DNA from 2 places in the Pseudomonas synxantha genome. Region 1 is predicted to be linked to the other one. Evidence: predicted binding sites of a transcription regulator. Region 1 holds the regulator's gene; the other holds the start of a gene.

Region 1 (14,703 bases):
GCCAAGAAGGCTTATCAGCAAGGCCGCCCGGTGATCGATGTCGCCCTCGAGCACACCGACCTGCCACGCAGCCAACTGGAAGTCCTGCTGGACCCGGAAAAGCTCACGGCCGGCGGCGTGTAACCAACGACCCTGCTTTGGAGGCTCACTATGGAGCACTGGAAACGCACGATCGAACGAGCCAATCGCTGTTTTATGGCGGGCGAGCTGGTTGACGCCCGCGAGGCCTATCTGCAAGCCCTGGCCCTGGCCCAAGTGTTGTTCGAACGCTGGGCGGATGCCGACTAAGCAGTGGCGGCTTGCGTCATTTCCCATCACAACCTGGCGGACTTGCACTTGCGCCTGAACCAACCAGAGGAAAGCGCGGAATACCTCTGTGCCATCCACCAGCGCCTGTTGCAGACCATGCAGGACCCCCGCCTGCACCCGCAATTACGCGAGGCAGCATTGCGCCAGAGCAGCAAGACCTATGTCGAACTGTTGAACTTCATCAGCGATCACGGCGAGTACCCGCGTACCCATCGCTTGTTGGGCGCTGCTGCGCCGCAATCGACCACGTCTCAATACGGAGCACATTGATATGACCTATACCTTGCCGGCCTTGCCCTACGCCTACGACGCCCTCGAGCCGCATATTGATGCGCAAACCATGGAGATTCATTACACCAAGCACCACCAGACCTATATCAACAACCTCAACGCTGCAGTCGAGGGTACTGAGTTTGCCGGTTGGCCGGTGGAAAAGCTGGTGTCCAGCGTCCAGCAACTGCCGGAAACGCTGCGGGCCGCGGTGATCAATCAAGGTGGCGGGCATGCTAACCATTCATTGTTCTGGGCCGTCATGTCGCCCAGCGGCGGCGGTAAGCCAGAAGGTGCGCTGGGTAATGCTATCGACGAACAACTGGGCGGCTATGATCGTTTCAAGGAAGCCTTCACCAAGGCAGCCTTGACCCGCTTCGGCAGCGGTTGGGCCTGGCTCAGCGTCACCCCGCAAAAAAAACTGGTGGTGGAAAGCAGCGGCAACCAGGACAGCCCACTGATGACTGGCAATACGCCGATCCTGGGCCTCGACGTGTGGGAGCATGCTTACTACCTGCTGTACCAGAACCGTCGCCCGGAATATATCAATGCCTTCTACAGTGTCATCAACTGGCCGGAAGTTGCCGCACGCTACCAGGCCGCCCTGGCCTGAAATTCCTCCATAACAAGATCTAAGGCCGACTATGGGTACTGAAACACTGGCGATCAGTAGCGTGCGAATGTTTCGTTACGCGTTTGGTTCGCTGTTGCTATTGGCCGGTACTGCGTTGCTGGTGGCCCATGGGCTGGCCTGGTTGAACCTGGAGCCCCGCATCCTGCGGGCCTTGCAGGGTGGTGCGATTTGCGCGCTCGGCACGGCGCTGGGCGCGGTACCTGTGCTGGTGATTCGGCGCATGCCGGTAGCGCTGAGCGATACCCTGCTGGGCTTCGGTGCCGGTGTGATGCTGGCGGCGACCGCTTTCTCCCTTGTGGTGCCGGGTATCGCCGCGGCTGAAAGCCTGGGGCTCTCGCCCTGGGGGGCGGGTGGGTTGATCAGCTTCGGCATTATGCTGGGGGCGTTCGGTCTGTACCTGGTCGATCGAAAGGTCTCCGGTGCCAGCCCGGAAATGCTGGTGGGCACACCGGATAAACCGGTGATCCCGCCGCGCATCTGGCTATTTGTGTTTGCCATCATCGCTCACAATATTCCAGAGGGTATGGCTGTGGGTGTCTCGGCGGGTGGTGGCATGCCAGATGCAGACAGCCTGGCCATGGGCATTGCTTTGCAGGACGTACCGGAGGGCCTGGTGATTGCGCTGGTGCTGGCTGGGGCGGGGATGTCGCGGGTCAAAGCGTTTCTGATCGGCGCGGCGTCAGGCTTGGTCGAGCCGGTATTCGCGGTGCTTTGTGCCTGGTTGGTGAGCCTGGCCGAGGTGCTATTGCCCTTGGGCCTGGCGCTGGCCGCCGGTGCGATGCTGTTGGTGGTGACCCACGAAGTGATCCCCGAATCGCGGCGAAATGGTCACGAAAAGCTCGCCAGCCTCGGGCTGTGTATCGGGTTTTGCCTGATGATGGTGATGGATACGGCGTTGGGATGAGGCTCGCTGCTACTTCAGAGGTTATTCGCCTTCGTCGAAGTAGTTATTGATCAACTCAACCAATGCCGCCATCGCTTCGTCTTCTTGCTCGCCTTCGGTCTTCAGGTGAATCTTGGTGCCCTTGCCGGCCGCCAGCATCATCATCGCCATGATGCTCTTGCCATCGACCATGGATTCCGGTGTACGACCAGCGCGGATCTGACAAGGGTACTTCCCGGCCACGCCGACGAATTTGGCCGAGGCCCGGGCGTGCAGGCCCAGCTTGTTGATGATTTCAATTTCCCGAGCCGGCATCGCAGTGGTGTTCCTTTCAGCTAAGGTCGCGGTGGCGGACCTGGACGTTCTTGAGGGTTTGTTGCAGCACCTGGCCCAGCCGTTCCGTCAGATAGACGGAGCGATGGTGGCCGCCAGTGCAGCCAATGGCAATGGTGACATAGGCGCGGTTGCTCGCGGCAAAGCGCGGTAACCATTTGAGCAGGTAGCTGGAGATGTCCTGGAACATCTCTTCTACATCCGGTTGCGCGGCCAGGTAATCGATCACCGGTTGGTCCAATCCGGACTGATCACGCAGTTCTGGCTTCCAATAGGGATTGGGCAGGCAGCGCACATCAAACACCAGGTCGGCATCCACCGGCATGCCACGTTTGAAACCGAATGATTCGACCAGGAACGCAGTTCCGGGCTCTGGCTGGTTCAGCAGGCGCAGCTTGATCGCATCGCGCAGCTGATACAGGTTCAGATTGGTGGTGTTGATCTTAAGATCAGCCAGATCAATGATCGGCCCCAGCAACTTGGTCTCGTCCTGGATGGCTTCGGCCAGGGAGCGGTTGGCGCTGCTGAGCGGGTGGCGGCGACGAGTTTCTGAGAAACGTTTGAGAAGCGTTTCTTCGTCGGCATCCAAGTACAGTACATCGCAATGAATATGCTTGGCGCGCACTTCTTCCAGCAGTTCCGGAAACCGCGAGAGGTGGCTGGGCAGGTTGCGGGCATCGATAGACACAGCGACCAGGGGTTGCGCCAATTCAGTATGGATCAGTGCGCGTTCCGCCAGCTCCGGCAGCAGGCCGGCGGGCAAATTGTCGATGCAATAGAAACCGTTGTCCTCAAGGACGTTGAGGGCGGTGCTTTTACCTGAGCCGGAACGGCCGCTGACGATGATCAAACGCATGATTACTGCCCGTTTTGTTCATCCAGGACGACCTGATACAGGGCCTGATTGGTCTTGGCACTGCGCAGTTTTTCGCGTACTTCCTTGCGATCAAGCATGCTGGCGATCTGCCTTAGCAGTTCCAGATGCGCATCGGTGGCGGCTTGCGGGACCAGTAATACGAACAGCAGGTCGACCGGGGCACCGTCGATGGCGTCGAAATCGATCGCAGCTTCCAAGTGCAGCAGGGCGCTCACGGGTGTATCACAGCCTTTGAGGCGGCAGTGAGGGATGGCGATGCCGTTGCCAAAACCGGTGGAGCCGAGTTTTTCACGGGCAATCAACGCCTCGAAGACATCTTGCATCTCCAGACCCGGCACTTCGCGGTGGATCAGGTTGGCAATTTGTTCGAGGGCTTTTTTCTTGCTGCCGCCCGGCGCGTTCACGAGGGAACGGCCGGGGGTCAGGATGGTTTCAAGTCGGATCATGGGGGGAGAGTTAACGACCTGTGCCTTGGAGCAGGCTCAGATTCTTTTCCTTATGCTTTTTGAGTTGGCGGTCGAGCTTGTCGGTGAGCAAGTCAATCGATGCATACATGTCTTCATGCTCGGCATTGGCAACCACTTCACCACCAGGTATCTGGAGGGTCGCTTCGATCTTCTGCTGAAGCTTGTCAACCTTCATGATGACCTGCACGTTGGTGATCTTGTCGAAATGTCCTTCAAGCTTCCTCAGCTTCTGCTCGACATAGTCGCGCAGTGGAGGGGTGACTTCTACATGGTGTCCACTGATGTTGACTTGCATACAGCTTCTCCTTCGTTGCCAGTGCATAAAGCGGCAGGCAAGACGCCTGCCACTGGAACGCTATGGCCCGCCCGTCACATCAAACGCTTACGCTCGCTGGAAGGCGCGATCCCGAGGGACTCGCGGTACTTGGCGACGGTTCGACGGGCGACCTGAATGCCTTGTGCCTCCAGTAAACCAGCGATCTTGCTGTCACTCAACGGCTTTTTCTGATTTTCCGCGGCAACCAGTTTCTTGATGATCGCGCGGATCGCTGTGGACGAGCATTCACCGCCTTCGGAGGTACTGACGTGGCTGGAGAAAAAGTATTTCAGCTCATAAATACCCCGTGGGGTATGCATGAATTTCTGCGTGGTCACCCGGGAAATCGTCGATTCATGCATGCCGACCGCTTCGGCGATATCGTGCAGGACCAAAGGCTTCATGGCTTCGTCGCCGTATTCCAGGAAACCGCGCTGGTGCTCGACGATCTGGGTCGCCACCTTCATCAGGGTTTCGTTACGGCTTTGCAGACTCTTGATGAACCAGCGCGCTTCCTGCAACTGGTTGCGCATGAAGGTGTTGTCGGCGCTGGTATCGGCGCGGCGCACAAAACCGGCATATTGCGGGTTGACCCGCAGGCGGGGCACCGACTCCTGGTTCAGCTCCACCAGCCAACGCTCGTTGTCCTTGCGCACGATCACGTCGGGGACGACGTATTCGGCTTCGCTGGACTCGATTTGCGAGCCCGGGCGCGGGTTGAGGCTCTGCACCAGCTCGATGACCTGGCGCAATTCATCTTCCTTGAGCTTCATGCGGCGCATCAGCTGGCTGTAGTCGCGGCTGCCCAGCAGGTCGATATAGTCCGACACCAGGCGCTTGGCTTCGGCCAGCCAAGGCGTCTTGGCCGGCAACTGGCGCAATTGCAGCAGCAGGCACTCGCTGAGGGTGCGGGCGCCAATGCCGGCGGGCTCGAATTGCTGGATGCGATGCAGGACGGCTTCGATTTCGTCCAGTTCGATGTCCAGCTCCGGGTCAAAGGCTTCAAGAATCTCGTCGAGGGTCTCGTCCAGGTAGCCCTGGTTGTTGATGCAGTCGATCAGGGTGACCGCGATCAGGCGATCGGTGTCGGACATCGGTGCCAGGTTCAGTTGCCACAACAAATGACTCTGCAGGCTCTCGCCGACAGAGGTACGGGTGGTGAAGTCCCACTCGTCATCGTCATTGCTCGGCAGGCTGCTGGCGCTGGTCTGGTACACGTCTTCCCACGCGGTATCCACGGGAAGCTCGTTGGGAATGCGTTCGTTCCATTCGCCGTCCTCGAGGTTATCCACCGTCGGGGCGGTTTCCTGGTAGGAGGGTTCCTGCACGTCGGGGTTGGGTTTTTGCTCGATGTTATCGGCCAGCGGGTCGGCATTGTCGAAGTCGTCGCCTTCTTCCTGGCGTTCGAGCATCGGATTGGACTCCAGGGCCTCCTGGATTTCCTGTTGCAGGTCCAGGGTCGACAATTGGAGCAGGCGGATGGCCTGTTGCAGCTGCGGTGTCATCGTCAGCTGCTGGCCCATTCTCAGGACTAGCGATGGTTTCATGGCAGGGGCTTAACACCTTATTCGCCGGCGCAATGCGCCATCCACGACAGGGCGCGTGAGCGCCAAACATAAGCAAATTATATGCCTGATCTCGGGGGCTTTGCCTAGAGCGCGGTAACAATAAAAAAGCCAAGGTTTCTATTGACTCCTGCGCGCTCCAGGAAAATCCGCGATACCACCGTGCCTACAGGCGGAACTCGTGACCCAGGTACACTTCCTTGACCAGCTCGTTGGCCAGGATAGTCTCGGCATCGCCTTCGGCAATCAGTTGGCCGTCGTTGACGATATAAGCCGTTTCGCAGATATCGAGTGTCTCGCGCACGTTATGGTCGGTGATCAGCACGCCAATGCCCTTGGCCTTGAGATGGTGGATGATCTGCTTGATATCGCCCACCGAGATCGGGTCGACACCGGCAAACGGTTCATCCAGCAAGATGAACTTGGGCGCGGTCGCCAGGGCGCGGGCGATTTCCACGCGACGACGCTCGCCACCGGACAGGCTCATGCCGAGGTTGTCGCGAATATGGTTGATGTGGAATTCCTGCAGCAGGCTTTCCAGCTCTTTGCGGCGACCATCGCGATCGAGCTCCTTGCGGGTCTCCAGGATCGCCATGATGTTGTCGGCCACCGACAGTTTGCGGAAGATCGACGCTTCTTGCGGAAGATAGCCGATACCGGCGCGGGCACGTCCGTGCATTGGCTGGTGGCTGACGTCCAGGTCGTCGATCAATACGCGGCCCTGGTCCGCCTGGACCAGCCCGACGATCATATAGAAGCAGGTGGTCTTGCCGGCACCGTTGGGGCCGAGCAGGCCGACGATCTGGCCGCTGTCGATCGACAGGCTGACGTCGCGTACCACCTGGCGGCTTTTATAGGCCTTGGCCAGGTGCTGGGCTTTCAGGGTCGCCATTACTCGGCCTTCTTCTTCGGCTGGATAACCATGTCGATACGCGGACGAGGTGCGGTGACCTTGTTGCCATTGGCGCGGCCGGCCTGGGCGACCTGGGGCTGGGTGTTGTAGACGATCTTCTCGCCTTCGGTCGAGTTACCGTCGGCGCTCAGCACCTTGGCCTGGTCGATCAGTACAATGCGATTTTGCTGGGCATGGTATTGAATGGTCTTGCCGTAGCCCTTCATCGGGCCTGGATCTTCTGCCTTCTGCTTCTGTTCGAAGTAAGCGAGGTTGCCCACTGAGGTCACGACATCGATATCGCCGGCCTGGGTACGCGTCAGTGTCACCGTATTACCGGTGATCTTCATCGAGCCCTGGGTGATGATCACGCCGCCGGTATAGGTGGCGACACCTTGCTTGTCATCCAGCTGCGCATCGTCAGCCGAGATGTGGATCGGTTGCTGGCTATCGTTCGGCAGAGCCCAGGCGCTCACGCTTCCCAGTGCTGCGCCCAGACCGAGCAAAATAGGGAGGGTTTTAACGAGCCTCATACTGTCCTCTTACGTTCGATAGCAGGTGTATCCTGCTTTCTTTCAAATACGCTTTCATTCCCTTGCCAGTCGATACACCGCCAGCGCCGTCGATTCTAACGTCTTGCTCGGTCTGCGCATATTGCTTCTGTGGGAATACCGTCATGCGACTGCTGGTAATGATGGTGTCGCGGTTCTGTGCGTCTGTACGTGCGACGCGTACCGAGTCGATCAGTTCAACTTCGGTGCCGCCGGAATTGACCTCGCCACGCTTGCTGGTGACGTGCCACGGGAAGTCGGTTCCGCGATAAAGGTTCAAGTCCGGATTGGTCAGCAGGCTGATGTCGGAGGCCTTGAGGTGTTCGACTTTATCGGCCGTCAACTCGTATTGAACCTTGCCGTCCGGCATGAATTGTATGCTGTAGGCATTTATCGAGAAATTGTCGATGAGCCCCTCGTCAACCTGCGCAACAGGCTTGTCGAGAAAGCGCCCCGGGCTGATATTCCAGTAGCCCACCGCCAGGAGCAGCGCGGCGATGACCCCGAATAACAGGAAGTTGCGGATCTTTTTACTCAGCATATAACGCTCTATAGGTAGGCGGCGTGGGCCGCTTCAAGACTGCCCTGGGCACGCAGGATCAACTCGCAGAACTCCCGGGCAGCACCTTCGCCGCCACGGGCGGTGGTGGTGCCGTGGGCATGTTCGCGCACAAACGCCGCGGCATTCGCAACGGCCATGCCCAGGCCCACCCGGCGAATCACCGGCAGGTCAGGCAAGTCGTCACCCAAATAGGCGACCTGTTCATAGCTTAGGTTGAGTTGGCCAAGAAGCTCGTCCAGCACTACCAGTTTATCCTCACGGCCCTGATACAGGTGAGCAATCCCCAGGTTTTGTGCGCGGCGTTCCACAACCGGTGTCTTTCGACCGCTGATAATCGCCGTTTGCACACCGGTCGCCATCAGCATCTTGATGCCCTGGCCATCGAGGGTGTTGAACGTCTTGAATTCGCTGCCATCTTCGAGGAAGTACAGGCGGCCATCGGTCAGCACGCCGTCAACGTCGAAAATCGCCAGCTTGATGTTTTTACCGCGTTGCAACAGGTCGCCGTTCATCTACATCACTCCTGCGCGCAGCAAGTCGCCAAGGTTAAGGGCCCCGATAGGGCGATCATCATTGTCGACGACGATGAGCGCGCCGATCCGGTGGTCTTCCATGATTTTCAAAGCTTCAGCCGCGAGCATTTCAGCGCGGGCGGTCTTGCCGTGAGGCGTCATTACCGCATCGATGGTCGCGGTATGGATATCAACGGTGCGGTCCAGGGTACGACGCAGGTCGCCGTCGGTGAATACCCCGGCCAGGCGACCATCGGGTTCGACGATCGCCGTCATGCCCAGGCCTTTGCGGGTCATTTCCATCAGCGCATCCCTGAGCAGGGTGCCGCGTGGGACGCTTGGCAGTTCGGCGCCGGAATGCATGACATTTTCCACTTTAAGCAACAGGCGACGGCCGAGCGCGCCGCCTGGGTGGGAAAATGCGAAGTCTTCGGCGGTAAAACCGCGGGCCTCCAGGAGCGCCACGGCCAATGCATCGCCCATGACCAGCGCAGCAGTGGTGGAGGAGGTGGGCGCCAGGTTCAGCGGGCAGGCCTCGTGGGTCACGTGCACGTTCAGGTTGACATCGGCAGCCTTGGCCAGCGTCGATTCCGGGTTGCCGGTGAGGCTGATCATCTGGATGCCCAGGCGCTTGATCAGGGGCAACAGGGTCACGATTTCGTTGGTGGTGCCGGAATTGGACAGCGCCAGGATCACGTCATCCTTGGTGATCATGCCCATATCGCCGTGGCTGGCCTCGGCCGGGTGCACGAAAAACGCGGTGGTCCCGGTACTCGCCAGCGTCGCGGCGATCTTGTTGCCAATGTGGCCGGATTTGCCCATGCCGACCACGACAACACGGCCCTTGCTGGCCAGGATCAGCTCGCAGGCGCGCACGAAATCCGCATCGATATGGGCCAGCAAGCCTTCTACGGCTTCAAGCTCGAGGCGGATGGTGCGTTGTGCGGATTGGATAAGCTCGCTGGATTGGCTCATGTCTGAATCGTATAGCCTGACGAAAAGTCGGCGATTATAGCTGTAATGATCAATACGCTCACGTAAGTTCGTCAGGGTTTGTGCGCGGGGTACATGAAAATCACCGTCCTTAACATAGCAGGCAACGTTTTTCCCCTGTCTCAAATCTGAACGAGCGCTGTTCCGGCCTTGGGGGCTCTGCACCAGCAGTGATATAGTTCGCCGCCAGTTCGGTCCACCCAACCCATGTGCCTAACTATTGCGCATCCTTTGCAAACCAAAGTCGCACACATGGTGTCTGAGTGAAAGGCTGCATCCCAAGGAGATTAGATGAGTGCCGATAACGCCTACGCGGTCGAGCTGAAGGGTCTTTCCTTCAAGCGCGGGACGCGCAGCATCTTCAATAACGTCGATATTCGCATTCCTCGCGGCAAGGTCACGGGCATCATGGGGCCTTCCGGTTGCGGCAAGACCACCCTGTTGCGCCTGATGGGCATGCAATTGCGGCCTAGTGCGGGCGAAGTGTGGGTCAACGGTCAGAATCTGCCGACCCTGTCGCGCAGCGATCTGTTCGATGCTCGCAAGCATATGGGCGTGCTGTTCCAAAGCGGCGCGCTGTTCACCGACCTCGATGTTTTCGAAAACGTAGCCTTCCCGCTGCGGGTGCACACCCAGCTGTCCGATGAAATGATTCGTGACATCGTGTTGCTGAAACTGCAGGCCGTGGGCCTTCGCGGTGCCATCGACCTGATGCCGGACGAATTGTCCGGCGGCATGAAGCGCCGTGTCGCGCTGGCGCGAGCCATCGCCCTCGACCCGCAGATCCTCATGTACGACGAGCCGTTCGTTGGCCAGGACCCGATCGCCATGGGCGTGCTGGTGCGCCTGATCCGTCTGCTCAACGACGCACTGGGGATCACCAGTATCGTGGTGTCCCACGATTTGGCCGAAACCGCGAGCATCGCCGACTACCTGTATGTAGTGGGCGATGGCCAGGTGCTGGGGCAGGGTACGCCTGAAGAGTTGATGAACGCCGATAACCCGCGCATTCGCCAATTCATGACAGGCGATCCCGATGGCCCGGTGCCTTTTCACTTTCCGGCAGCGGACTACCGCTCAGATCTTCTGGGGAAGCGCTGATGCGCAAGACATCTCTTATCGAGAAGGTTCGCCTTTTCGGTCGCTCGGGCATCGACATCGTCGAAGTCCTTGGGCGTTCGACCATTTTCCTGTTCCACGCCCTGCTGGGCCGCGGTGGCATCGGCGGCGGCTTTGGCCTGCTGCTCAAGCAGTTGCATGCAGTCGGGGTGATGTCCCTGGTGATCATCGTAGTCTCCGGGATGTTCATCGGCATGGTGCTGGCGCTGCAAGGCTTCAACATCCTGTCCAGCTACGGTTCGGAGCAGGCGGTAGGCCAGATGGTGGCCCTGACCCTGCTGCGTGAGCTGGGTCCGGTGGTGACCGCTTTGTTGTTCGCGGGGCGTGCAGGTTCGGCGTTGACTGCCGAAATCGGCAATATGAAGTCCACCGAGCAGCTGTCCAGCCTGGAAATGATCGGCGTGGACCCGCTCAAGTACATTGTTGCCCCGCGCCTGTGGGCCGGTTTCATTTCCCTGCCATTGCTGGCGATGATTTTCAGCGTGGTGGGTATCTGGGGCGGTTCGTGGGTGGCGGTTGACTGGTTGGGCGTCTATGACGGTTCCTACTGGGCCAACATGCAAAACAGCGTGACCTTCACCGGTGACGTGCTCAACGGCATCATAAAGAGCATTGTCTTTGCCTTTGTGGTCACCTGGATTGCCGTATTCCAAGGCTATGACTGCGAGCCCACCTCAGAAGGGATCAGTCGCGCCACCACCAAGACCGTTGTGTACGCCTCGCTGGCGGTACTGGGCCTTGACTTCATTTTGACCGCCTTGATGTTTGGAGATTTCTGATGCAAAACCGCACTGTGGAAATCGGTGTCGGCCTTTTCTTGCTGGCTGGCATCCTGGCTTTACTGTTGTTGGCCCTGCGAGTCAGCGGCCTGTCGGCCAGCCCCACCGCCGATACTTATAAACTTTACGCGTACTTCGACAATATCGCCGGTTTGACGGTCAGAGCTAAAGTGACCATGGCCGGCGTTACCATCGGCAAGGTCACGGCAATCGATCTGGACCGCGACAGCTTCACCGGGCGAGTGACCATGCAGTTGGACAAGAAGGTAGATAACCTGCCGACTGACTCCACGGCATCTATCCTCACCGCGGGTCTGCTGGGCGAGAAGTACATCGGTGTCAGCGTGGGCGGGGAAACAGCCCTGCTCAAGGATGGTTCGACCATCCACGACACGCAGTCGTCGCTGGTGCTTGAAGACCTGATCGGTAAATTCCTGCTCAATACGGTCAATAAAGACGCCAAATGAGGAATCTATTCATGATCTCTACCTTGCGACGTGGCCTGCTGGTACTGCTTGCAGCGTTGCCGCTGATGGCCAACGCGGCAGGTTCTGCGCACGATTTGGTGCAGGACACGACCAGCAGGATGCTGGCCGACCTGAAGGCCAACAAAGAGCAGTACAAGCAAGACCCTTCCCGGTTTTACGAAGCACTCAACACGATTGTTGGCCCGGTGGTCGATGCCGAAGGCATTTCCAAAAGCATCATGACCGTCAAGTATTCGCGCAAGGCAACTCCGGCGCAAATGCAGACGTTCCAGGAAAATTTCAAGCGTGGCCTGTTCCAGTTCTACGGCAACGCTCTGCTGGAATACAACAACCAGGGCATCGTCGTTGACCCTGCCAAGGAAGAGTCGGGCGACCGTGCCGAGGTCGGCATGAAAGTCTCGGGCAGCAATGGCGCGATCTATCCGGTGTCCTACACCCTCACGAAAATCAACGGTGAGTGGAAGCTGCGTAACGTAGTCATCAACGGCATCAACATCGGCAAGCTGTTCCGTGATCAGTTCGCCGATGCGATGCAGCGCAATGGCAATGACCTGGACAAGACCATCAACGGTTGGGCCGGTGAAGTTGCCAAGGCCAAGGAAGAAACCGACAAAGCTGCCGGGAAGCCTGCGCAATGACCGAGTCGGCTGTTCGTATCGGCGACGCCGGCGAGCTGTTCCTCAGCGGCGTGCTGGATTACCGTACGGGGCCTGACCTGCGCAAGCAGGGCCAGGCGCTGATCAAGGCCAGCAAGGCGCCCGAAGTGGTGCTCGATTGCTCGGCGGTGACCAAGTCCAGCAGTGTCGGCCTGTCGTTGCTGCTGTGCTTCATGCGCGATGCCGAAGCGGCAAAAAAGCCGCTCAGTATCCGTGCCTTGCCTGAAGACATGCGCGAGATTGCCGAGGTTTCCGGCCTGACCGAGCTGTTGGCACACCCTTAATACACATTTATCAGAAAAGCCCTCCGTCAGAGTCCTGCTATGCGGGGTTCGCAGGCGCGGGGCTTTTTTGTATGATGTGCGACCCGTGCGCACTGGGCGCCGATAGAGGTTGAGCATGCAGGCCAACGAAGTTAAAAGCTTCCTTGAAGGAAAGCTGCCCGAAACGAGCGTTGAAGTTGAAGGCGAAGGCTGCAACTTCCAGCTGAATGTGATTAGCGATGAACTGGCGGCGTTGAGCCCGGTCAAGCGTCAACAGCAGATCTATGCCCATTTGAACCCGTGGATCACCGATGGCAGCATCCACGCGGTCACTATGAAATTTTTCAGCCGCGCGGCCTGGGCCGAGCGCACCTGAGCCCCCAAGGCGTCGAGATTCTTATGGATAAATTGATTATTACCGGCGGTGCCCGCCTCGATGGCGAGATCCGCATTTCCGGTGCGAAAAACTCCGCCTTGCCGATCCTGGCAGCAACCCTGCTGTGCGACGGCCCGGTGACGGTGGCCAACCTGCCGCACCTGCACGACATCACCACCATGATCGAGCTGTTCGGGCGCATGGGCATTGAGCCTGTGATCGACGAGAAACTGTCAGTCGAAATCGACCCGCGTACCATCAAGACCCTGATCGCTCCGTACGAGTTGGTGAAAACCATGCGTGCGTCGATCCTGGTACTCGGCCCGATGGTTGCCCGTTTCGGTGAAGCCGAAGTGGCCCTGCCTGGCGGTTGTGCCATTGGTTCGCGTCCGGTCGACCTGCACATCCGTGGCCTGGAAGCCATGGGCGCGACCATCGACGTCGAAGGCGGCTATATCAAGGCCAAGGCGCCGGAAGGCGGCCTGCGTGGTGCGAACTTCTTCTTTGATACCGTCAGCGTAACCGGTACCGAGAACATCATGATGGCCGCTGCCCTGGCCAAAGGCCGCAGCGTGCTGCAAAACGCCGCACGTGAGCCGGAAGTGGTCGACCTGGCCAACTTCCTCAACGCCATGGGTGCGAAGGTTTCCGGTGCTGGCACCGACACCATCACCATTGATGGTGTAGAACGTCTGCACACCGCCACCTATAAGGTCATGCCGGACCGTATCGAGACCGGCACCTACCTGGTTGCCGCTGCCGTGACCGGTGGTCGTGTAAAGGTCAAGGATACCGACCCGACCATCCTTGAAGCCGTCCTGGAAAAACTCAAGGAAGCCGGCGCAGAAATCACTACCGGCGAAGACTGGATCGAGCTGAACATGCACGGCAAGCGGCCAAAGGCCGTCAACGTGCGTACCGCTCCATACCCGGCCTTCCCGACCGACATGCAGGCGCAGTTCATCTCCCTGAACGCGATTGCCGAAGGCACCGGTGCCGTGATCGAGACCATCTTCGAAAACCGCTTCATGCATGTGTATGAATTGCACCGCATGGGCGCCAAGATCCAGGTCGAAGGCAATACCGCCATCGTCACCGGCATCGACAAGCTCAAGGGCGCGCCAGTGATGGCAACCGACTTGCGTGCCTCGGCCAGCCTGGTGATCTCGGCACTGTGCGCCGAAGGCGACACCCTGATCGACCGTATCTACCACATAGACCGTGGTTACGAGTGCATCGAGGAAAAACTGCAGATGCTCGGCGCAAAAATCCGCCGCGTACCGGGCTAACCCCCGCTGCACTGTAGGAGCGAGCTTGCTCGCGAAAAACTCATGTACAGCGCGTTGACTCTGAGTAAACGCGTTATCGTTGACGTTCTTCGCGAGCAAGCTCGCTCCTGCATACACTGGTTTGTTTCAAATCGAGGCTGTAATGGCCTCGATCTGTGTCCGGCGCCATTTGCGACCGGGCCGCAATAGCCTGATAAAGGACTGACGTTCCCATGTTGACCATCGCACTGTCCAAGGGCCGCATCCTTGACGACACGTTGCCGCTTCTGGCTGAAGCTGGCATCGTGCCGACCGAGAATCCGGACAAGAGCCGCAAGCTGATCATCCCCACGACCCAGGACGACGTGCGCCTGCTGATCGTGCGGGCTACCGACGTGCCGACCTACGTTGAACATGGCGCCGCCGACCTGGGGGTGGCCGGCAAGGACGTACTGATGGAATACGGCGGCCAGGGCCTCTACGAGCCATTGGACCTGCGTATCGCCCTGTGCAAGCTGATGACCGCCGGCCGTGTCGGCGATGTCGAGCCCAAGGGCCGCCTGCGAGTGGCAACCAAGTTCGTCAACGTC
Region 2 (14,703 bases), 3.0 Mb from region 1:
TTGACCGGGTTATCTACTGCTCGAGTTTTTCCAAGACCTTGTCCCCGGGTGTGCGCATCGGCTGGATGATCGCCGGCAAGTACCAGCAGGAGATCCAGCGCCTGCAGATGTTCAGTACCCACTCAGCTTGCAGTGTCACCCAGATGGGGGTCGCGGCTTACCTGGAAAACGGTGGCTACGACCGCCACCTGCGCTACATCCGCCAGGAATACCGCAAGAACCTCAGCGCCTTCCAACTGGCGGTGCAGCAATATTTCCCCGAAGGCACCCAGATGACCCGTCCAACCGGCGGCTTTATCCTGTGGGTCAGTTTGCCGGGTCGGGTCAATACCCAGGAACTGCACATCCGTGCCCTGCAACAGGGCATCAGTATTGCGCCGGGGCTGATCTTCAGTAATACGGAACAGTTCAACCACTGTATTCGCCTCAACTGCGGTACCCCCTGGAACCGCGAGGCAGAGCGGGCGTTGATGACCTTGGGCATGCTGGCCAGCCAGTTGTGCCAGGAGACCGCGGCGGGTTTTTGAGACGTGCAAAGGGGACAGCATTGATCTGCGCCCTTGTCATGCCGTGCACAACAAGCGAGCATATGGCCTTCTGCCGTTAACGCTGTTGGCGATATGACATCTATTTTTCGCGTTACCTTGGTGATTGGCTTGTTGAGCCTGTGCAATGTTAGCGGTGTGCTGGCAGCCACGCCGGTGGGCGATAGCACGTCGGCTGCCAGTGTTGAGCAGAAGGTCTCCGTGAAGAAGCCGACGCCCGTGAAAAAAGCCCCGGCCACACAGAAAAAAGCCGCAGCGAGCAAAAAGCGCGCGCCCGTTGCGAGCAAGTCCAAGTCTGCCCATGAAGTCGCCCAGACTAAATTGCCACCGGCACAGTTGGACCTTTCGCTGCCCTCTGACATGGTCAGGCTGTTGCAGCCCATCGGCACCATGCCCAAGCCCAAGAGCGTGCCCTTGCTGCCGCCGCTGTTTGGCGAAAAGCCCACCGACAACAGTGCGTTCCAGATCAACGGCCGCTTGCTCAGCAATGAGATGAAGCTGCAACTGCGCAACGATGAGCGCCGTGATGTTGAAGGCGCCGCGCTGGATTTCGAATTCAAGCAATAAACATTGCCGCTATGCGTGACCCAGGTTGCCGACCATCTGTCGCAGACTGGTCGGTCACTTTTGTTTTGCGCGAAAAACCCCTGTTTGACCATTTTAAAACGGCTGTTTAAGGGCGTACTCTAGCCCGGTCATCCCTATTGAGTCGTCGAGGACCTGCTGGTCATGAAATGCCGTGAAGGCTGTGGCGCATGCTGCATCGCCCCCTCCATCAGTTCGCCGCTGCCCGGAATGCCCCAGGGCAAGCCTGCAGGCGTTCGCTGCCTGCACCTGTCGGTCGGACAACTGTGCCAGCTGTTCGGCCTGCCTGAACGGCCGGCGGTGTGCAGTGATTTCAAGGCTGATATCGAGGTCTGTGGCAATGACCAGGCCGATGCAATTCGCTTGATCGGCTGGTGGGAGCAGATGACGGCGGCTTGATGGGCTTTACTATTGGAACTTCAACAATAAGGAATACAACAATGGGTTCGCTGAAACGACTGGCCGTGTTGTGCGGTTTTACACTGCTGTTTGCTGCTACTGCCCAGGCTGAGGAATGGCAAGTGGCCAAGGACGAAGACGGTATCAAGGTGTCCCTGAGCGAAGTTGCCGGCTCCAAGTACAAAGCGTATCGCGGCGTGACCGTGATCAAGGCGCCTGTGGCCAAGATCGTTGCATTGCAGGAAGACGTGGCGGGTGCCTGCGCGTGGATTCACGAGTGCAAATCCCAGAAACTGGTCGACAAGAAAGGCGACGAAGCCTGGACCTACACGCAATTCAAGGCACCGTTTCCGGTGAGCGATCGTGACTCGTATATTCATGTCACAACCGCTAAAAACGCCGATGGCAGCGTAACCCGCACCTTGCAGGGCGTGCCTACCTACAAGCCCGAAGAAAAAGGCTATGTGCGGGTCGCTCAGGTCGAAGGCTCCTGGAAACTGGTGCCCAAGGGCGCCAATGAGACCGAAGTGACCTACCAAGTGCACACCGAGCCGGGCGGCAGCGTGCCGTCGTGGTTGGCCAACAAGTTCGTGGTGGAAGCGCCGTTCAATACCTTGAGGGCGCTCAAGGAACGCGCTGAAAAATAAGCGCAACTGATCCGGTGCCTCCTGCCTTGGGTGGAACGTTTGGCGAAGCCTCAAGGTCCAGATAGATGTAAGCCCACACATGGGGTTTTATCGAGGAGGCACCGATGCCGAAGTGGAATGTTTCTTTCATCAATGACCGTGGCGAGCCGGTAGTCGAGCAATTCGACTGCGAGCATGAGCCGACGCTGGAAGAAGCCGCACAGATGGTGCGGGTGCGTGTGTCGCCGGTGTTAGAAAAGCTGGACCTTAACGATCTTGCCGATCGTGTTCCCGAGCCCACGGTCAAGAGCCTGCATGATCAAAATGGTATCAAGGACCTCAAGGTCGAACCCGCGGCCTGAATATTTCCGTTAGACCCATCAAGCACCTCTGGTGGAGGTGATAGCTTCGCGCTACTCTGCAATCGAGATCAGCGAATGAATCGCTAAGGTCTGGTCTTGTCAGCTACATGCTTGTTTTCCAGCGGTGTTGTTCCTGCCGTAGTACTCGCGCCAGTAGGGCGCGAGCTTCGGGAAGCACGGAAAGTCTATCCATCATTTGAGGAGCACTTTTCATGAGCACAGCCTATCAAGAAGACATCAGTACCAACGTCCTGCGCCGCATGAAAGAGGGCGGCTTCGATTTCTCGCGTTTTCACCCCATTGAGTTCTACGCCATTTTCCCGGATGAGGAACGGGCGCGCAGGGCTGCGGGTCGATTTCGTGGCGAATCCCTGAATGCCCAGGTCAGCGCGCGCGACGATGGCGCCTGGTACCTGGAACTGAGCAAAATCATGTTTGCAACCTACGACGGCATAGGAGACTTCGAGCAAGACTTCGAGGCGGTGGTCGAGCCCCTGGGTGGGATCATCGAAGGATGGGGCGTCAAGCAGGAGGTGCGTGGGTTACCCATGTAGTTGGTTTTTATGAGCAGCGCAGCGTATCGGCTGACCTTTGGGTCGGCCGATTTTGTTTGGGGGGGGTGACCTGCACTGGTTTTGTTACATGCAAAAAAAAGCCACCCCAGTAGGGTGGCGGAAAGGGAAGCTCGAGGGAGCAGATCAGTACACGAAGTAACACAGTACCGGTTGCACAAAGGGTTTCGCTGTAGGACATGTCCTGTTCAGCCGATGGAGGTGATTATCCGCAGCGCCGGCCGGGCAGTGAAATCAACTCTGGCTATGCGATCGATAGCCAAGGGCCGCGTTGCAATGAAGCGTGCGACATGCAATGGGCACGTTCTACGCACTGGAATGGTGCGAAGACTCCGCCTGGATTATTCAAGTCATTGATTATTAAGTGTTTATGCCGCTGGCACGGGCCTTGCGAAGGTTCTCGCGTCCGGGTGACAAGGAGTACGGCATGATCCGCACTTATTACGATGAAATGTACGATGGGGCAGGGCAGGTCCGTCCTCATTACCGCGAGTTCGCCCGCTGGTTGGCCGACACCCCCACGGAATTGCTGGCCCAGCGTCGGCGTGAAGCCGATTTGCTGTTCCACCGCGCCGGTATCACCTTCACCCTCTATGGGGATGAGCTGGGCACTGAGCGCCTGATTCCCTTCGATACCATTCCGCGCAGTATCCCGGCCAGCGAATGGCGGGTTGTCGAGCGCGGCTGTATCCAACGGGTCAAGGCACTGAACATGTTCCTCGCCGACCTGTACCACGGCCAACGCATTATCAAGGCCGGCATTATTCCCGCCGAGCAGGTACTGGCCAACGAGCAGTATCAGTTGGCAATGCAGGGCCTGAACCTGCACCGTGATCTGTATTCCCACATTTCCGGGGTCGACCTCGTACGCGATGGTGACGGCACCTACTACGTACTGGAGGACAACCTGCGCACGCCCAGTGGCGTCAGCTACATGCTCGAAGATCGCAAGATGATGATGCGCCTGTTCCCTGAACTGTTTGCGGCCCAGCGCATCGCGCCCATCGACCACTACCCCAACCTGTTGCTCGATACCCTGAAAAGCGCCAGCCCTCTGGATAACCCCAGTGTGGTGGTGCTGACCCCGGGGCGCTTCAACAGCGCGTTCTTCGAGCATGCCTTTCTTGCCCGGGAAATGGGCGTGGAACTGGTGGAGGGGGCGGACCTGTTCGTACGCGATGACCGTGTGTTCATGCGCACCACCGACGGCCCAAAGGCCGTGGATGTGATCTACCGCCGCCTAGATGATGCCTTCCTCGACCCGTTGGCCTTCAACCCGGACTCCATGCTCGGCGTGCCCGGCCTGCTTGCGGCCTATCGTTGCGGCAATGTGGTGCTGGCCAATGCCATCGGCACGGGAGTGGCGGACGACAAGTCGGTTTACCCGTTCGTCCCTGAAATGATTCGCTTCTACTTGGATGAAGAGCCGATCCTGCAGAACGTTCCGACCTTTCAATGCCGTAATCCCGACGAATTGTCCCACGTACTGGCCCACCTGCCCGATTTGGTGGTCAAGGAAACCCAGGGCTCCGGCGGCTATGGCATGTTGGTTGGCCCGGCGTCCACGGCGGCGGAAATCGAAGCCTTCCGCGCTCGCATCAAGGCCAAGCCCCACGCTTATATCGCGCAGCCGACCCTGTGTTTATCCACCTGCCCGACCTTTGTCGAAAACGGTATCGCCCCACGGCATATCGACCTGCGCCCGTTCGTGCTGTCCGGCAAGGAAACCCGCGTGGTGCCCGGCGGCCTGACCCGCGTGGCCCTGCGCGAAGGGTCGTTGGTGGTCAACTCGTCCCAGGGCGGCGGCACTAAAGACACCTGGGTGGTCGAGGACTGATGCCATGTTGAGTAGAACTGCCTCGGATTTGTACTGGATGTCGCGCTATCTGGAACGTGCCGAAAACCTCGCACGCATGCTCGACGTCAGCTATTCACTGTCGCTGATGCCTCAGGATGGGCGCGGCGACGGACTGCACGAACTGGCCATGCCGTTGTTGATCACCGGCACCCTGGAGGATTACCACGAGCGCCACGGCCAATTGCATGCCGAACGCCTGCTGCACTTTTTCGCACTGGACGCGGCCAACCCGGCCAGCATCTACAGTTGCCTGGGTGCTGCGCGGGCCAGCGCCCATGCGGTACGTGGGCGAATCACCGCCGACATGTGGGAAAACATCAACGCCACTTGGCTGGACATTCGCGATATCGCCCAGCAGGGGCTGAGCCGATACGGCATGAGCCGGTTTTGTGAGTGGGTCAAGGAGCGTTCCCATCTGTTCCGCGGCGCCACCTACGGCACCATCATGCGTAACGATGCCTTCCGCTTTATCCGCCTGGGCACCTTTATCGAGCGCGCCGATAACACCTTGCGCCTGCTGGATGCGCGCTACGAAATGGCCGGCGACCAGGCCGCGTCGGTCAGCGATGGCACGGCTCACGCGTATTACCAATGGAGTGCACTGCTGCGTGCGTTGTCGTCGTTCGAGGCCTACACCGAGATTTATCGTGATGCGCCGGGGTCCCGGCAAGTGGCTGAACTGCTGCTGTTACGCGCCGATGTCCCGCGCTCGCTGCGGGCCTGCAGCGAGGAAATCGACCAAGTGCTCGCCAGCCTGCCTGGCCTCAACGGCCGCCCGGCCCAGCGCCTGGCCGCCGAGATGGACGCGCGCCTGCGCTTTACCGCGATCGACGAAATCCTCGAGGAAGGCCTGCATGCCTGGCTGACCGACTTTATCCCCTTGGTCCGCCAATTGGGCGACGCCATCTACAGTTCCTACCTGGAGGCGGCATGAGACTCTCCATCAGCCACGAAACCACCTACCACTACCAAGACCAAGTGCGCGCCAGCATCCAGTACCTGCGGCTCACGCCCCATGACAGCGAACGCCAGCACGTATTGAGCTGGCAGCTCGACCTGCCACGCCCGGTGCGGGCGCAGGTGGACCCCTTCGGTAATATCCTGCATGTGCTGACCCTGGACGAACCCCACGACGCCATTATCATCGGCGCCCGTGGCCAGGTGGAGATCGACGAGTTGCGCGAGGCCGAACACGAAAGCCAGTCTGCCTGGCCGTTCCTGCGCTGCACGCGTCTGACCGAGCCCGATGAAGCCCTGCGCCGGTTTGCCGAGCAGCATTGCCACCAGCGTCGCGACCGCACGGCGCTCATTGACCTGATGCAGGCCCTCAACCAAGCGATGATCTACACGCCGGGGGCTACCGAAGTCGACACCTGTGCCGCCCAGGCCTTTGCAGGCGCTGCGGGCGTGTGCCAGGACCATACCCATGCATTTCTCGCCTGCGCACGCAGCCTGGGAGTTCCTGCGCGGTATGTGTCGGGGTATTTGTACACCGAAGACTGCGCACATCTGGCCAGTCACGCCTGGGCCGAAGCCTGGCTGGATGACGCCTGGTACAGTTTTGACGTGACCAACCAACTGGCCCGGCCGGAGCGGCACTTGAAACTGGCCGTGGGCCTGGACTACCTCGACGCCTGCCCGGTACGCGGTATGCGCCGTGGGGGCGGGCATGAACAGATGCATGCCAAGGTATTCGTGGCACCGACCGTGGTTTCAGTGCAGCAGCAATAACTTTTGAATTGCTCCAGACTTAAGGTTGGTGCTTGCGCCCCGCCATATGCTGCAAATACTCGACCAGCATATCCAGCTCGTTATCCGGCAATACACTGGCAGCAAACGCCGGCATCTTTGCCTGTGGCCAGCGCCTCAGGCTTTGCGGGTCACGGATATAACGCTTGAGGAAATCACCGCCGAAATACTCGGTGGGGTTGTAGGGAATGTTCAGGTCCGGTCCCACTTGGGCATCGCCGGCCCCGTTGAGGCGGTGGCAGGCCAGGCAGTTCTTCTGGAACAACGCAAAGCCTTGGTTGATCGGGTCATTTGCGGCCAGTTTCGGGTCGGGCAACAACGCGGGAAAACGTTCGGCAACCGTCTGCAATTGCTTGATTCTGGATACCTGGAAGGGCCACTGTTCCGGGCTGATGTGCCCGGCTTCGGGTTGGGTCCACACCAGGTAAAACGGCCCGGCGCTCGGTTTGCCTTGCGCCAGGGCGGGCCATGGATGAGCCGGGTCTTCCACCGCCAACCAGGCGCGGGCACCGGACTTTTCCAACAACGGCGCGGCAGACAGTTCGGCGGCGAAACCATCCAGGGCAACCGCTTGCAAGTGGCTCGCAGGGTTCAGGCCCGGCAGGAGCACCGCCAGGGGTACTGCGCGATAGGTCATATCGCGCTTGTAGGACACGTCATCGACGATCTGCACCGTCTGCGCTTGCGGGTGTTTGAGCAGATCAGCGGTCTGCCAGGTCTGGCTGGCGTGCTCCAGTTCGATGGTCAATTGCGCAGCGGCTACAGGAAAGCTCAGCAGCAGGGCAAATAAGGCGAGGATCGATTTCAAGGCAGCGGCCCGATGCAAGGTGGCGATGGCGCTCACGATACCGGAAATTGACAGGTAAAAAAGACAGCCCCCGCAACGGCAGTGCTAAGCGCACTATCCCGGCAGGTGCTGCCAAAAGCTGCAGGCCTGGTGCTGTGTGTGCACGGCGTCTGGGGGGCGGGGCGTCACCCGAGCACCTTGGTCAGGTTGGGCAAGATCAGAATCAGTGTGGTGGCGAACAGAATAAGTCCTGCCTGACGTACTTTCGAATGTTTGAACATGGCTGACTGCCTATTTTGTTGTTATTCCTGAGCGTCAAATGCGTGCCGATTAATTTCAGTATCGCGAGCTGACGTTGCACTTTTCTTACAGCTGCTCCAGCAAGACCCGGCAGCAGCGTCTTACAGGTTCAACCTTAGAGCGCCCGCCCTTCTTCGCTTAGATCCATTTCATATCAGCTAATCAGCATTTGCGCTAAAAACGGCATGAGGCTTAGTGCCATCTTGGCGCCAGCCCTAGGGCTAGACCGCTAAAACGATTAATCAGGCATATTCCGTAGCTACCTACCGTTCGTCCGAGCGAGGGGGTCAAAAGCATTGAGCGCATCCGTCATTGAAACCGTGTCAATCGGGCCTAAGGTAAGGGGCATACACCCACAGCGGCTCGAGGATGTCATGACCCAAGCTTTGATCTTTGATGCGGTACGCACGCCCCGTGGCAAGGGCAAGGCCGACGGTGCCCTGCACAGCGTCAAGCCGGTAAACCTGGTGGCCGGCTTGCTCAATGCGCTGGCGCAACGCAGCGAACTTGATACGCACCAAGTGGATGACATCGTGCTCGGCTGCGTCACTCCCGTGGGCGACCAGGGCGCCGATATCGCCAAGACTGCCGCGCTGGTAGCGGACTGGGACATCAGCGTCGCCGGCGTCCAGGTCAATCGCTTTTGTGCCTCGGGCCTGGAGGCGGTCAACCTGGGCGCGATGAAGGTGCGTTCCGGCTTCGAAGACCTGGTCGTCGTCGGCGGCGTCGAATCCATGTCCCGGGTACCCATGGGCAGCGATGGCGGCGCGTGGGTGCTCGACCCGCAAACCAATATGCACAGCCACTTCACGCCCCAAGGTATCGGCGCCGACCTGATCGCCACCCTGGAAGGCTTCAGCCGCCAGGATGTGGACGCCTTTGCCCTGCAATCCCAGCAGAAAGCCGCCCGGGCACGCGCAGACGGTTCCTTCAACAAGTCGCTGATCGCAGTGCAGGACCAGAACGGTATCGTACTGCTGGACCATGACGAGTTTATCCGGGGCGACTCCACCCTTGAGGGCTTGGGCAAGCTCAAGCCCAGCTTCGAAATGATGGGCCAGATGGGTTTCGACGCCACCGCATTGCGGGTCTACAGCCATGTGGAGCGCATCCAGCATGTGCACACCCCAGGCAACAGCTCCGGCATCGTCGACGGCGCCGCATTGATGTTGATCGGCTCCGAGGCCAAAGGTCGCGAACTGGGCCTGCAACCGCGGGCGCGCATTGTTGCCACGGCCGTGACCAGCACCGACCCGACCATCATGCTTACCGGCCCGGCGCCAGCCACTCGCAAGGCCCTGGCCAAGGCCGGCCTGCGGGTTGAAGACATCGACCTGTTCGAAGTCAACGAAGCGTTCGCCTCGGTGGTGCTCAAGTTTATCAAGGACATGGGCATCGATGCCGCCCGGGTCAACGTCAACGGCGGCTCCATCGCCATGGGCCACCCGCTTGGCGCCACCGGTTGCGCTATCCTCGGCACCTTGCTCGATGAGCTGGAGGTGCGTCAGCAACGCTACGGCCTGGCCACGCTCTGTGTCGGCGGCGGCATGGGTATCGCCACCATTATCGAACGCCTCTGAGCCTAAGGAATCTTTCATGACCGATGCCATTCGTTACGAAAAAGGCCAGGACCAGATCGTGGTGCTGACCCTCGACATGCCCGGCCAGAGCGCCAACACCATGAACGCAGCGTATCGCGAGGCCATGGCGGCCACCGTCACGCGCCTGGAGGCAGAAAAAGACGGGATCGCCGGGGTGGTGATCACCTCGGCCAAAAAGACCTTTTTTGCCGGTGGCGATCTCAATGAACTGATCAAGGTCGACAAGTCTCATGCCAAGGGTTTCTACGATAGCGTGCTGGTGTTGAAGGCGCAGTTGCGGCGCCTTGAAACCCTCGGCAAGCCGGTGGTGGCTGCGATCAATGGCGCGGCCTTGGGCGGCGGCTGGGAGATCTGCCTGGCCTGTCATCATCGGGTCGCGCTGGACGACAAAGCTGTTCAGCTCGGCCTGCCGGAAGTCACCCTTGGCCTGTTGCCGGGCGGTGGCGGGGTAGTGCGCATGGTGCGCATGCTGGGCCTGGAAAAAGCCCTGCCGTACTTGCTCGAGGGTAAAAAAGTCCGGCCCGCCCAGGCACTGCAAGCAGGTTTGATTGATGAGCTGGCGGCGGATCGTGATGAGCTGCTGAGCAAGTCACGGGCCTGGATTCTCGCTAATCCTGAGGCAAAGCAACCGTGGGATAACAAGGCGTATCAGATCCCAGGTGGTACGCCGTCAAATCCCAAAGTCGCGCAGATGCTCGCCATTGCCCCATCGATTTTGCGCAGCAAAACCAATGGCTGCTTCCCTGCGCCGGAGAAAATCCTCTGCGCCGCCGTGGAAGGCGCCCAGGTGGACTTCGATACCGCGCACCTGATCGAAACCCGCTACTTCACCGAACTGGTGACCGGGCAAGTGGCGAAAAACATGATCGGCACCTTCTGGTTCCAGCTCAATGAAATCAACGCCGGCAGCTCGCGGCCCCAGGGTTTTGCCCCTTACGTCACACACAAGGTCGGTGTGCTCGGGGCCGGGATGATGGGCGCCGGCATTGCGTATGTCAGCGCTTGTGCGGGCATCGACGTGGTGCTCAAGGACATCAACCTCGCCGCCGCCGAGAAAGGCAAGGCACATTCGGCGACGCTGCTGGACAAGAAGGTCAGTCATGGGCAATTGAGCGCCGAACAGCGGGAAGCCACCCTGGCGCGCATTCATTCGACGCAGGATGATGCCGATCTGGCCGGTTGCGACCTGATCATCGAGGCCGTGTTCGAAGACCGCGAACTCAAGGCCAGGGTCTCGGCCGCCGCACAAAGCGTGGTCGGTGCCGACGCAGTGATCGCCTCCAACACCTCCACTTTGCCCATCAGCGGCCTGGCCACGGCAGTCCCCGATCAAGCCAGGTTTATTGGCCTGCACTTCTTCAGCCCCGTGGACAAGATGCCCCTGGTGGAAATCATCAAGGGCGCCCGCACCAGCGACGAAACCCTGGCCCGAGGTTTCGACTTCGTCCTGCAAATCAAGAAGACCCCGATTGTGGTCAATGACAGTCGTGGCTTCTTCACTTCGCGAGTGTTTGGCACGTTCACCAACGAAGGCATCGCCATGCTCGGCGAAGGCGTGGCCGCGCCGATGATCGAAACCGAAGCGCGCAAGGCCGGCATGCCGGTGGGACCGCTGGCGGTGTCCGATGAAGTTTCCCTCAGCCTGATGAGTCATATCCGACAGCAAACCGCCAAGGATCTGCAGGCCGAAGGTAAGGCACTGCCGAGCCATCCGGCGACCGCGGTGATCGATCTGCTGGTGAACGAATACAAGCGCACGGGCAAGGCGGCAGGCGCTGGTTTTTACGACTATCCCGCTGGCGGCCAGAAGCACCTGTGGCCTGGGCTGAAAACCCGGTTCGAACAGCCTGGCAAGCAAATCTCACCCCAGGACGTACGCGATCGCTTGCTGTTTATCCAAGCCATCGAAACCGTACGTTGTGTGGAGGAGGGCGTGCTGATGTCCACCGCTGACGCCAACGTCGGTTCGATCTTCGGTATCGGTTTTGCCGCATGGAGTGGCGGCGCCTTGCAGTTTATCAACCAGTACGGGCTGGACGACTTTGTCGCCCGCGCCCGCTACCTGGCAGAGGAGTACGGGGAGCGCTTCTCGCCACCGGCGTTGTTGCTGGAGAAAGCGGCACAGGGTGAAGTGTTCCGCTGAGCAAAATGTGGGAGGGGGAGCTTGCCTTGAGGGTGTATTTCAAGGCAGGCTCTGGGGTGTGCAATATTCCCATCGCCGTGTCAGGTATTTTTTATGTCGCTACGCGTCTGCATCCTGGAAACCGATATCCTGCGTCCAGGCTTGATCGATCAGTACCAAGGTTACGGGCAGATGTTCAAGCGCCTGTTCGCCAAGCAACCGATTGCCGCCGAATTTGTCGTCTACAACGTGGTGCAGGGCGAATACCCACCGGATGACGAAGTGTTTGATGCGTACCTGATCACCGGCAGCAAGGCCGACTCGTTCGGCACTGACCCTTGGATCCAGACCCTCAAGACCTATGTGCTCGAGCGCTACGAGCGCGGTGACAAGCTGTTGGGTATCTGCTTCGGCCATCAACTCCTGGCATTGCTGCTCGGCGGCAAGACTGAGCGCGCGAGCCAAGGCTGGGGCATGGGCATCCATGACTACAAGCTGGATGCCAAGGCCCCATGGATGAGCCCCGAGGTACCGGAGCTGACGCTATTGATCAGTCACCAGGACCAGGTCACGACCTTGCCGGAAAATGCCACGGTCATTGCCTCCAGTGAGTTTTGCCCGATTGCCGCTTACCACATCGGTGACCAGGTGTTGTGCTTCCAGGGGCACCCTGAATTTGTCCAGGACTATTCCCGCGAGTTGTTGGAGATTCTTCAGACAACCCTTGGGGAAAAGGTTTACACCAACGGCGTTGCCAGCCTGGAACGCGACCACCACGGCGCAACCGTGGCGGAGTGGATGATGCGTTTTGTCGCCCACAAGCCGGACGCCAGCGTTAAAGCCAGCCCGAACGCTTGAAGCTGGCCCATAAACCTGTGCAGCCCAGCGCAATAAACCCGAGCACCCCAAAATAGCCGTAGTGCCACTGCAGCTCGGGCATGTTCTGAAAGTTCATCCCATAAATCCCCGCCACTGCCGTGGGGAATGCCAGGATCGCCGCCCACGCGGCGAACTTGCGCTGTACTACGCTCTGGCGCGAGGCCTCCAGTAACACACCGATCTCGATGGTCTGGCTGGCGATATCGCGCAGTGTGGTGAGGTCTTCCATCTGCCGCGTTACATGGATCTGCACGTCGCGAAAGTAGGGGCGCATGTTCTTGTCGATAAACGGAAAGCTCAGCTTCTGCAGCTCCTGGCTGATCTCCACCATCGGTGCCACATAGCGCTTGAGCCGCAGCACGTCGCGGCGCAGGCCGTGCAGGTTCTGGATATCGCCCTCGCTCAGCGAACTGCACAGCACATTGCGCTCCAGCTCATCAATCTCCGCATGGATCGCCTCGCTCACCGGCTGGTAGTTTTCGGTGACGAAATCCAGCAGCGCATAGAGTACGAAATCCTCCCCATGCTCCAGCAGCAGTGGTCGCGCTTCACAACGTTGGCGCACAAAACCGTAGGACGCCGAATGACCATTGCGTGCGGTGATGATGTAGCCGTTGCCGGCAAAGATATGGGTTTCGATAAACTCCAGCTTGCCGTTCTCGCGCACTGGTGAGTAGGTGACGATAAACAGCGCGTCGCCGAAGGTTTCCAGCTTCGGGCGGCTGTGCTTTTCCATGGCGTCTTCGATGGCCAGTTCGTGCAGGTTGAACTGGCGTTGCAGGTTGTTCAACTCCTGGGCACTGGGCTCTTCCAGGCCGATCCACACAAAGTGTCCGGGTTTGGCGGCCCAGGCTGCGCCTTCATCGAGGGTGATATCCGAGACTTTCTTTCCGGCACTGTAGACGGCGGCCGCAACAACTCTACCCATGGTGCTGATCACTTCTTATCAAGAGGACAGATGTTGGGCAGCTTAGCTGGAAGCGAGTTCTATTGTTGTGGGCAGTTGATTGATCGTTCCCACGCTCTGCGTGGGAATGCCTCCTGTGGCGCTCCGCGTCTCCCTGCACAGGGCTTATAGCGGCGCAGGCACGCAAGCGCTTTGCAGTTCGCGGTCCATTTGGGCAATGCACTCATCCATCTGCGTCTGACAGGTCCTCATTAACTGAGGGATGTCGTCCACTGTCAGACCAATCGTAGGAATCGGCGGCAACGAACGTATGAGCACATCCCCACTGTCCCAACGATTGAGCTTCATCTGCTTCACATAAGTGCTGACACACACCTGCACGATCGGCACGCCGGCCGCAATTGCCATATGAAACGCGCCTTTCTTGAACGGCAACAGCCCGTTGCCCAGGTTGCGCGTGCCTTCGGGGAACACCCAGATCGAGGTGTCCTCATGCTGCAACGTGTGGGTGGTGGTGAGCATGGCACGCCGCGCCTTGTGTGCATTGCCGCGGTCGATCAGCACATTGCCCGCCAGCCAGAACAACTGGCCGAACAGCGGCACCCATTTCAGGCTTTTCTTGGCGATGCATACGGTGCGGTGCGGCACTACATTGCCAAGTACAAACAGGTCGTAATTGGACTGATGGTTGGCGATCACTACACAGGTACCAGGCTTGTTGCGCAGCGAGCCGACATCTGTCTTCAACTTCAGGCGCAAAATCCACATGGCCGGTAATGCGTAAAGACGGGCACAGAGGCGGCTGTTGTCCGGATTGAATGGCCGACACACCCCTAAAATTACGCCCAGTACCCCGGCGATCATAAAGTGCAGGCCCATCAACAGCATACGTAACAGAAAAAGCATCGAAACGGCCCATCGGGACAAAAGGTGGCGCAGTGTACGGATGTGCACTGTATTCGGCAATTGCCCCTACAGATGTAGGAGATAGGCGATGTTTAAGCGCATGTTTCTACGCATGCCAGTAACGGCTGCCCAGAGCGGCTACAGATGTCTCGGTTTATTTGTAAGAAAAAGCCCGATACTAGATCGTAATGCTGTTCACTTAAGCGGAGCAGCCTTACGGTTTACTGGAAACCTGGTTTTTGAGATCTTCACCGTCCTTGGTCTTGATGGCCTTGGGCGGTGATCCAAAAACAGCCCTCCGACTCCCGCCCTCAGTTCTGACAAGCGCCTTCCTGTCGCCGAAATAGGATTAGCCGCAGCCATCACAATCAATTGCACCGCAATGTATTGGCACGCCGGCTTGAAACGAATATCTGATGGTGTGCGACCGAACGCTACGGCAGCTAGACTGGCCTCCCGCCGGATCACGTTGTAAGCCAGTAAAAGCCCCCATACTTCTTGGTAT

The links. The regulator sigma-54, encoded in region 1, starts transcription at its own class of promoters, with help from an activator protein. The targets are predictions, from matches to a motif close to ANTGGCATNNANNTTGCTNT.
Region 2: a site for sigma-54 is predicted at 3,465-3,484, ahead of BLU48_RS02970 (circularly permuted type 2 ATP-grasp protein). Genes of this name have one in related genera too.

What each region holds. Positions count from the first base shown of each region.
Region 1 covers NZ_LT629786.1:4,480,660-4,495,362, reverse strand. Annotated here, with positions in the region: gene BLU48_RS20865 (class II fumarate hydratase) at 1-123, shown strand, start outside; partial or broken gene BLU48_RS20860 (hypothetical protein) at 151-579, shown strand; gene BLU48_RS20855 (superoxide dismutase) at 581-1,192, shown strand; gene BLU48_RS20850 (ZIP family metal transporter) at 1,224-2,117, shown strand; gene BLU48_RS20845 (HPr family phosphocarrier protein) at 2,139-2,411, opposite strand; gene rapZ (RNase adapter RapZ) at 2,428-3,285, opposite strand; gene ptsN (PTS IIA-like nitrogen regulatory protein PtsN) at 3,288-3,752, opposite strand; gene hpf (ribosome hibernation-promoting factor, HPF/YfiA family) at 3,763-4,068, opposite strand; gene BLU48_RS20825 (RNA polymerase factor sigma-54) at 4,143-5,636, opposite strand; gene lptB (LPS export ABC transporter ATP-binding protein) at 5,821-6,546, opposite strand; gene lptA (lipopolysaccharide transport periplasmic protein LptA) at 6,546-7,079, opposite strand; gene lptC (LPS export ABC transporter periplasmic protein LptC) at 7,066-7,638, opposite strand; gene BLU48_RS20805 (KdsC family phosphatase) at 7,647-8,171, opposite strand; gene BLU48_RS20800 (KpsF/GutQ family sugar-phosphate isomerase) at 8,172-9,146, opposite strand; gene BLU48_RS20795 (ATP-binding cassette domain-containing protein) at 9,456-10,265, shown strand; gene mlaE (lipid asymmetry maintenance ABC transporter permease subunit MlaE) at 10,265-11,062, shown strand; gene mlaD (outer membrane lipid asymmetry maintenance protein MlaD) at 11,062-11,529, shown strand; gene BLU48_RS20780 (MlaC/ttg2D family ABC transporter substrate-binding protein) at 11,541-12,188, shown strand; gene BLU48_RS20775 (STAS domain-containing protein) at 12,185-12,490, shown strand; gene BLU48_RS20770 (BolA family protein) at 12,606-12,845, shown strand; gene murA (UDP-N-acetylglucosamine 1-carboxyvinyltransferase) at 12,869-14,134, shown strand; gene hisG (ATP phosphoribosyltransferase) at 14,347-14,703, shown strand, end outside.
Region 2 covers NZ_LT629786.1:608,981-623,683, forward strand. Annotated here, with positions in the region: gene BLU48_RS02940 (aminotransferase-like domain-containing protein) at 1-527, shown strand, start outside; gene BLU48_RS02945 (hypothetical protein) at 621-1,112, shown strand; gene BLU48_RS02950 (YkgJ family cysteine cluster protein) at 1,275-1,529, shown strand; gene BLU48_RS02955 (START domain-containing protein) at 1,571-2,176, shown strand; gene BLU48_RS02960 (hypothetical protein) at 2,281-2,517, shown strand; gene BLU48_RS02965 (ribonuclease E inhibitor RraB) at 2,730-3,071, shown strand; gene BLU48_RS02970 (circularly permuted type 2 ATP-grasp protein) at 3,517-4,926, shown strand; gene BLU48_RS02975 (alpha-E domain-containing protein) at 4,931-5,881, shown strand; gene BLU48_RS02980 (transglutaminase family protein) at 5,878-6,678, shown strand; gene BLU48_RS02985 (c-type cytochrome) at 6,698-7,504, opposite strand; gene BLU48_RS02990 (acetyl-CoA C-acetyltransferase) at 8,158-9,363, shown strand; gene BLU48_RS02995 (3-hydroxyacyl-CoA dehydrogenase NAD-binding domain-containing protein) at 9,380-11,527, shown strand; gene BLU48_RS03000 (amidotransferase) at 11,621-12,364, shown strand; gene BLU48_RS03005 (magnesium and cobalt transport protein CorA) at 12,342-13,313, opposite strand; gene BLU48_RS03010 (lysophospholipid acyltransferase family protein) at 13,458-14,198, opposite strand; gene BLU48_RS03015 (IS4 family transposase) at 14,394-14,703, opposite strand, start outside.